DNA from 2 places in the Streptomyces sp. NBC_01635 genome. Region 1 is predicted to be linked to the other one. Evidence: riboswitches for the same ligand, from Rfam matches in the RefSeq annotation. Region 1 holds a riboswitch; the other holds the start of a gene.
The links. Region 1 has a riboswitch for glycine ahead of cycA (D-serine/D-alanine/glycine transporter). Riboswitches for the same ligand answer to the same signal wherever they lie in the genome.
Positions count from the first base shown of each region.

Region 2: linked by a shared signal. The riboswitch ahead of gcvP (aminomethyl-transferring glycine dehydrogenase) and the one ahead of cycA (D-serine/D-alanine/glycine transporter) in region 1 are both predicted to bind glycine.

Region 1 is NZ_CP109277.1:7,333,787-7,337,571, forward strand. It holds gene OHB56_RS34120 (TIGR00366 family protein) at 1-916, opposite strand, end outside; glycine riboswitch at 1,649-1,745, shown strand; glycine riboswitch at 1,746-1,837, shown strand; gene cycA (D-serine/D-alanine/glycine transporter) at 2,162-3,640, shown strand.
Region 2 is NZ_CP109277.1:1,613,398-1,617,182, forward strand. It holds gene gcvP (aminomethyl-transferring glycine dehydrogenase) at 1-1,848, opposite strand, end outside; glycine riboswitch at 2,020-2,116, opposite strand; gene OHB56_RS07855 (PRC-barrel domain-containing protein) at 2,228-2,602, shown strand; gene OHB56_RS07860 (DNA polymerase IV) at 2,608-3,785, opposite strand, start outside.

The DNA.
Region 1 (3,785 bases):
CCGGGTTCCCCTCGACGCTCGTGAAGTGGCGCACCAGGTACCACAGACCCAGGATCCCGACCAGGACGGTGAGCAGCGGGCTGCGCTCCAGCCAGTCGCCGGGACGCGACCCGGTGGAGCCGGAGGCCGCGTCCTCCTTCCCGTCCTTCTCCGCCAGAAGCGGACGCAGCTCGATCCCCATCTCCTGGGCGGTCTTGGCGCGGGCGGGCGAGGGGGCGAGGAACCAGGCCATGACGACCGCCACCACGAAGACGACGAAGGTCGCCAGCACGCTCTGCCAGGTGAAGATCGTTTCGGTGAGCGGGATGATCCCCTCGCCGTTCCGCCCTTCGGCGATGACCTCCTGCACGGCTTCCGGGCTGGAGGCCGGGCCGGCCACCTGCAGTGCCGCGGAACCCGACAGCCCCTGGGCCCACACCGTGCCGAGTCCGAGGAACGCCATGGCGCCGAGCGCCCGGTAGTCGACGCCGCGGACGACACGGGCGATCTCCTTCGCCAGGATGGCGGTGAAGATCAGGCTGAACGCCCAGTTGAGATAGGAGCTGAGCATCGCCACCGCGGCGGTGAACGCGATCGCCGCGCGCGGCGACTCGGGGATCTGCGCCATGCGGGCGATCAGCCGGGCAACCGGAGCGGACACCGCGACCGCGTACCCGCCGATGATGATCATCGCCATCTGCAGGGTGAACTGGATCAGCGACCAGAAGCCCTGACCCCACGCGTCCACGAGGGTGGTGGGGCTCTCCCCCGTCGCGAGCCCCAGAGCGAAGATCAGGAACGTGCCGACGAGGACGAACCCGAAGGCGTCCGGAAGCCACCGCTCGGTGAAGGCGGTGAACCGCAACGCAACCCGCGCCAGCCAGGTGTCACCCTCAAGCACCTCGGCGTCCCGCTCGGTGTGGACGTCCCCGACCATGGTTCGTCTCGCTTCCTCTTCGGACGGCTGTTCACCATGCGTACGAACAGCGTCGTCTGACGGTTGATCCGCGACTCGGGCAAAGAGCTTCGCGGGTGGGAAGAAGGAAAGGGAAGGGGGTGCCTCCGATTCGTTATGCCTCGATCGCGCAGCGGGAAGGAACACGGCGGAAAGGTGGGGGCGCAAGCCACTTCGCCCATCGGTTTTATGGGCCTGATCGACATGGCAGCCCAGGGGTGATGTCGTGTAGGCGCCTCCTCGTGCGGGCGGTGTCGGTGCGCCCACGAACGCGGTAGCCCTCACACGATGGGTGCGAGGGAGACGACACGGACCGCTCCGAAGCGAGGTGGGCCGTCTCGTGCACCTGCGCCCGAGACGGGAAGTCCGGTACGTCCGTGGCGCCGGACGCTCGGGGCGGCTCTGAAAGCCGGGCGGACCGCGTCGCACCGGTTCCGGAACGCGCCGTATCGGCGAGGGAGGGTGACGGTGTGGATGCCGACGGCGAGGGGCCGAGGGGAGGGGCCGAAGCCTGCCTCGGTTCGCGGGCGGGCAGGGCGCCTGCGTCCGCGACCGTAAAGGGACGGCCCTGCGCCCGACGCGCAAAGCCGACCCGGTTCCTCGGGCGGCCCGCGCCCCCGGGAAGGTGAACGCGGTCCTACCCGGCAGTAAACGATCAACGTTCGCGCAGGTCTTGACCGACTGCCGGTGCGGGCCTAGCCTCACATCGCCGCTCATCCCGCTGCGGGAGAGCACCGGGTCAGCCAGACCCGGGCGCCGAAGGAGCAACACCTCCCCGGAAACTCTCAGGCACCCCTACCGCTCGGGCAGGCACCTCTGAAAAGCAGGCGCTCCCGCGCCTCGCCCACGGTGCAAGCCGCGGACTTCCGCGGCGAAGCTCTCAGGCTCCATGACAGAGGGGGAGGCTCCACTCGGCAGCGCGGGCTCCTGCCCGTGCTCGACCTTCGAGGACCCCCCCGATGACTCTCCTGTTACCTCGCCTCCGGCCGCCGACCGCCCGCCGGTACCCCGGCTGAGCTCCGGCTTTCTCATCCCCGCCCTCGTCGGCCAACGGCCCCTTGCAGGCATGTTCGGAGTACCCGGCACCATCCCGGCCGGCCGCCACCACTGGCGCCGGCTCCGCGTGCCCGCTCGTTCCCCCCTGCGTGTGCGGCTGCTTCCCGAGACACGCCTGCCGAGACACGCCTGTCACGGCCCGCACGCACCAAAGATCCACGAGGTTCGCTCATGCACGAAAGCAATAAACTCGGCCCGACCATCGCTCCCGTACCCGAGACGGAGCCCGGACAGACGCCCTCCCCCGCGGGCGAGCAGCACCTTTCCCGGCAGTTGTCCAACCGGCACATCCAGCTGATCGCGATCGGCGGGGCCATCGGAACCGGTCTGTTCATGGGGTCGGGCAAGACGATCTCACTGGCCGGCCCCTCGGTGATCTTCGTTTACATGATCATCGGCGCGATGCTGTTCTTCGTGATGCGGGCGATGGGAGAGCTGCTGCTCTCCGACCTGCGCTACAAGTCCTTCGCCGACTTCGCCTCGGACCTTCTCGGACCGTGGGCCGGCTTCTTCACGGGATGGACCTACTGGTTCTGCTGGATCGTCACCGGTGTCGCCGACGTCATCGCGATCTCCGGGTATGTGTCGTACTGGTGGGGAGGGCTCGCGCTGTGGATCCCGGCGCTCGCGGCGGTCGTCCTGCTGATCGTCCTGAACCTGCCCACGGTGAAGGCGTTCGGTGAGACCGAGTTCTGGTTCTCACTGATCAAGATCGTCGCCATTGTGACGCTGATCGTCGTCGGGTTCGGCATGGTGCTGGGCGGCTTCCAGGCGCCCGGGGGCGCCACCGCGAGCTTCTCCAACCTCTGGAACGACGGCGGCTTCTTCCCCACCGGCCCCATGGGGTTCGTCGCGGGATTCCAGATCGCCACCTTCGCCTTCGTCGGCATCGAACTGGTCGGCACCACCGCGGCGGAAACCAAGGACCCGGAACGGAACCTGCCCAAGGCGATCAACTCGATCCCGGTACGCGTGATGCTGTTCTACGTGGTGGCCCTGATCGCGATCATCTCCGTCACGCCCTGGCGTCAGATCAGCGCGGACCGCAGCCCCTTCGTCGTGATGTTCACGCTGGCCGGCCTCGGCATCGCCGCATCCCTGATCAACTTCGTGGTGCTGACCTCTGCCGCCTCGTCCGCGAACTCGGGCATCTACTCCACCTCACGGATGGTCTACGGCCTGGCCCAAGAGGGTGACGCGCCGGCGCGGTTCGGCCGGCTCACCTCCAGGAAGGTGCCGGTCAACGCCCTGCTCCTGTCCGGCCTCTTCCTGCTTCCCGGTGTCGTCATGGTCACCATGGGCGACTCGATCATCGAGGCCTTCACGCTGGTGACCACCATCTCGGCGCTGCTGTTCATATTCGTCTGGTCGATCATCCTGATCTGCTACCTCGTGTACCGCAAGCGCCGTCCTCACCTGCACGAGGCGTCGACGTTCAAGATGCCCGGCGGCATCGTCATGTGCTACGTCGTCCTCGCCTTCTTCGCGTTCCTCATCTGGGCACTGACCCAGAAGGAGGACACCCTGCAGGCGCTGCTGGTGACCCCGGTGTGGTTCGTCATCCTCGGCATCGCATGGGCGGTTCACCGTCGCCGTCGCCGCCCCGATCAGGTCCGGCAGGAGGCATCCCCGGTCGGCTCCGTCGAGTAACGGCTGGAGGGAGAAGCCGTTTCTCGACCGATCTCGGAACGTGCAAGTCGAACAGAGTTCCTGATCGGGTGTTCTTCCGGCCGTACGCGCAGGAAGGCAGGGCCTCCTGGTAGCTCGGGGCGCGACCCCGTTCCGAGCGGTTCCC
Region 2 (3,785 bases), 5.7 Mb from region 1:
GGCCATGACGGCGCTGGCGGCATTGGTGCCGTGCGCGGAGGACGGGATGAGGCAGACGGTGCGCTGGTCGTCGCCGTTGGCCCGGTGGTAGCCGCGGACGGCGAGCAGCCCGGCCAGTTCGCCCTGGGAACCCGCGTTGGGCTGGAGGCTCACCTTGTCGTAGCCGGTGACCTCCGCGAGCCGGTCCTCCAGCTCGTGGATGAGCGTGAGGTAGCCCTGGGCCTGTCCGGCCGGCGCGAAGGGGTGCAGCTGCCCGAACTCGGGCCAGGTGATGGGCTCCATCTCCGCGGTCGCGTTGAGCTTCATGGTGCAGGAGCCCAGCGGGATCATGCCGCGGTCCAGCGCGTAGTCGCGGTCGGCGAGCCTGCGCAGGTAGCGCAGCATCGCGGTCTCGGAGCGGTGCTGGTGGAAGACGGGGTGCGTCAGGTACTCGTCGGCGCGCAGCAGGGCGTCCGGGAGGGTGTTCCGCGCGGCCGCGTCCAGGGATTCGACGTCTCCCTCGACACCGAAGGCGCTCCACACGGCGGCGAGCCGGTCGCGCGTGGTGGTCTCGTCGCAGGCGATCGAGACGAGGTCGGCGTCGACGAGGTGCAGGTTGACGCCGTTGTCCCGGGCGGCGGCCACGACCTCGGCGGCCCGCCCCGGGACCCGGACGGTCAGCGTGTCGAAGTAGGAACCGTGGACGATCTCCACGCCGCCGGCCCGGAGCCCTTCGGCGAGGACCGTCGCGTAGCGGTGGGTGCGCCACGCGATCGTCCTCAGCCCCTCGGGGCCGTGGTAGACGGCGTACATGCCGGCCATGACCGCGAGCAGCACCTGGGCGGTACAGATGTTGCTGGTGGCCTTCTCGCGGCGGATGTGCTGCTCGCGGGTCTGGAGCGCGAGCCGGTAGGCCCTGTTCCCGTCCGCGTCGACGGAGACGCCGACGAGCCGGCCGGGCAGGCTGCGCGCCATCTTCTCCTGCACGGCCATGTATCCGGCGTGCGGTCCGCCGAATCCCATCGGTACGCCGAAGCGCTGCGTCGTGCCGACCGCGATGTCCGCGCCGAGTTCGCCGGGGGACGTCAGCAGCGTGAGGGCGAGCAGATCGGCGGCGACGGTGACGAGCGCGCCCAGCTCGTGCGCCCGGTCGATCACCGGCTTGATGTCGCGTACGGCACCGGAGGCGCCCGGGTACTGGATCAGCACGCCGTTGATCTCACGCTCGGCGACCTCGGCGGGGATGCCCTCGCTCAGGTCGGCGACGACGACCTCGACGCCGGCCGGCTCGGCTCGGGTCCGGAGGACGGCGACGGTCTGGGGCAGCGCGTCCGCGTCGACCAGGAACAGGCCCTTCTTGTTCTTGCCCATGCGGCGAGACAGCGCCATCGCCTCGGCGGCCGCGGTGCCCTCGTCGAGCAGGGAGGCACCGGAGGTCGGGAGGCCGGTGAGCTCGGCGACCGTGGTCTGGAAGTTCAGCAGCGCCTCGAGCCGTCCCTGCGAGATCTCGGGCTGGTACGGCGTGTAGGCCGTGTACCAGGCGGGATTCTCCATGACGTTCCGCAGGATGACGGGCGGTGTGAAGGTCCCGTAGTACCCCAGCCCGATCATGGAGCCGAGCACCTCGTTGCGGTCGGCCAGCGACTGCAGCTCGGCCAGCACCTCGGGCTCGGTCCGGGCGCCCGGCAGATCCAGCGCGTCGGCGTTCTTGATCACATCCGGGACCGCGGCGGCCGTCAGCTCGTCGAGCGAGCCGTAGCCGACCTGCGCGAGCATCTTGGCGCGGGCCTCGTGGTCGGGGCCGATGTGACGCTGCTCGAAGGGCGTTCCCTGTTCGAGCTCGGAGAGGGGAATGCGATGGGCGGTCATGTGCGGAGGCCTCCTGGTCCGACGACCTTCGAGGGGCACCATGGCGGGTGCCCGGACGGCCTCCCCCTCTGTCATCTCAACCTGAGAGCTTCACCGGCCGCCTGGGGCGGCCGGCTTTCACCGTCGGTGAGAGCGGGAGCCGTCGACACCCGCTCTGCTTTCCAGAGTGACCTCGTCCATGCGGTACGTGGGCCTGAGAGATTCCGGGGAGGATTTGCTCCTTCGGCGCCCTCCTATGGTGCAAAGAGGGCTCTCCCGCACGGGGTCAGCAGCCGCTGCCAGGGTACCAGCGAGGGCAAGACCCGGACTTTCGAGTGGCCGCCCCGCCGATTGTGCCGTTTTGTAGTGCTGACGAATCCTTGCGACCCGTGGAGGGCCCGTGCAGACCGACATCGATCCGCGCAACCTGATCGGCCGCAAGGCGTTCGACCGCAACGGCAACCGGATCGGCACGATCGACGAGGTCTACCTCGACGACGCCACCGGCGTGCCGGAGTGGGCGGCGATACGCACCGGCTTGTTCAGCAGGGACGCCTTCGTCCCCCTGGAGCCGAGCGAGCTGATCGACGGCGGCCTCCACATCCCCTTCGAACGCGCTCTGATCAAGGACGCCCCCGACTTCGGTGTGGGCCGCCATCTCTCCCCGGAGCAGGAACTCCAGCTCTACCACCACTACGGCCTGGACACGGCCCCCCCGGCCCCGCTCCCGGACCACGACTTCGGCAGGCTCGCCGGCAGGGACGACTCCGCCTGACGAGATCACCCGCGGCGCACCCGAGCCACCGCCCCCGTACCGGCCCTTGAACCCTGGCTGCCCCGGGCGGCCCGGCCGTCCCGGGTACTCCGGGCGTCGCCGTCGGCCCCGCCGTGGGCGCCCTCACCGCCCCGGCCGTCACCGCCCTGACCGTTCTCGCCGCTCGGGTCTCCCCCGCCGTCCTCGCTGTCCCCGGGGCTTCGCTCCACCAACGGCAGCGGATCCGCGGGGTGCAGGTCCCGGTCGTCGGTCCGGAAGGTCCTCACCCGCCCCGGCGCCGACCCGGGCGTCTCGAACCGCACCGTGACCCGCCCGAGGCCGCTGCCCTGGACCCACCCATGGCCGTACTCGCTGTGCCTTACGTCGTGCCCGGCCGGCCAGCGCCGCTCGGCGCCCGCCTGTTGCCGTTCTTCCACGGGCACCGCCGCCTCCGCTTCCTCGCCCGGCGGCTCCTTGTCCGGCTCCCCCGCCGCCTGCGCGAACAGGTCCTCCTGCGTGTAGTCGGCGAGCCCGCTGACCCCCACGCCCAGCAGCCGCACGCCGCCCGTCGTGTCGACCGAGTCCAGCAGCCGCGCCGCCGCCTCACGCACCACCGCCGGATCGTCCGTGGGCCCCCGCAGGGTCTCGGAGCGGGTGAGCGTCGAGAAGTCGTACCGCCGCACCTTCAGCACGATGGTCCGTCCCGACAACCCCGCTGTCCTCAGCCGGCGCACACAGCGGTCCGCGAGGCGCTGCACCTCCACCCCGACCCGCACCCGGTCGTGGATGTCCACGTCGTAGGTGTCCTCGACCGACACCGACTTCGTCTCCCGCTCGGCCACCACGGACCGATCGTCCTTCGCCAGGGACATGGCGTGCAGGGCATGTCCGTGTGCCTTGCCGAGCAGGCGTACCAGCTCGTCCTCTCCCGCCTCGGCGAGGTCCCCGACCGTGTGGATGCCGACCCGCCGCAGGTGGTCGCCGGTGGCCGGTCCGACACCCGGCAGTGTCCGGACCGGCAGAGGCGCCAGCAGGGCCCGCTCGGTCCCCGGCTCGATCAGCACCAGCCCGTCCGGCTTGGCCTGCTCCGAGGCGATCTTCGCCAGCATCTTGGAGGCCGCCAGCCCCACCGATCCGGTGAGTCCCGTGACCGCCCGTATGTCCGCGCGCAGCTTCGCGCCGGCCAGCCGGGCGGACCGCTCGT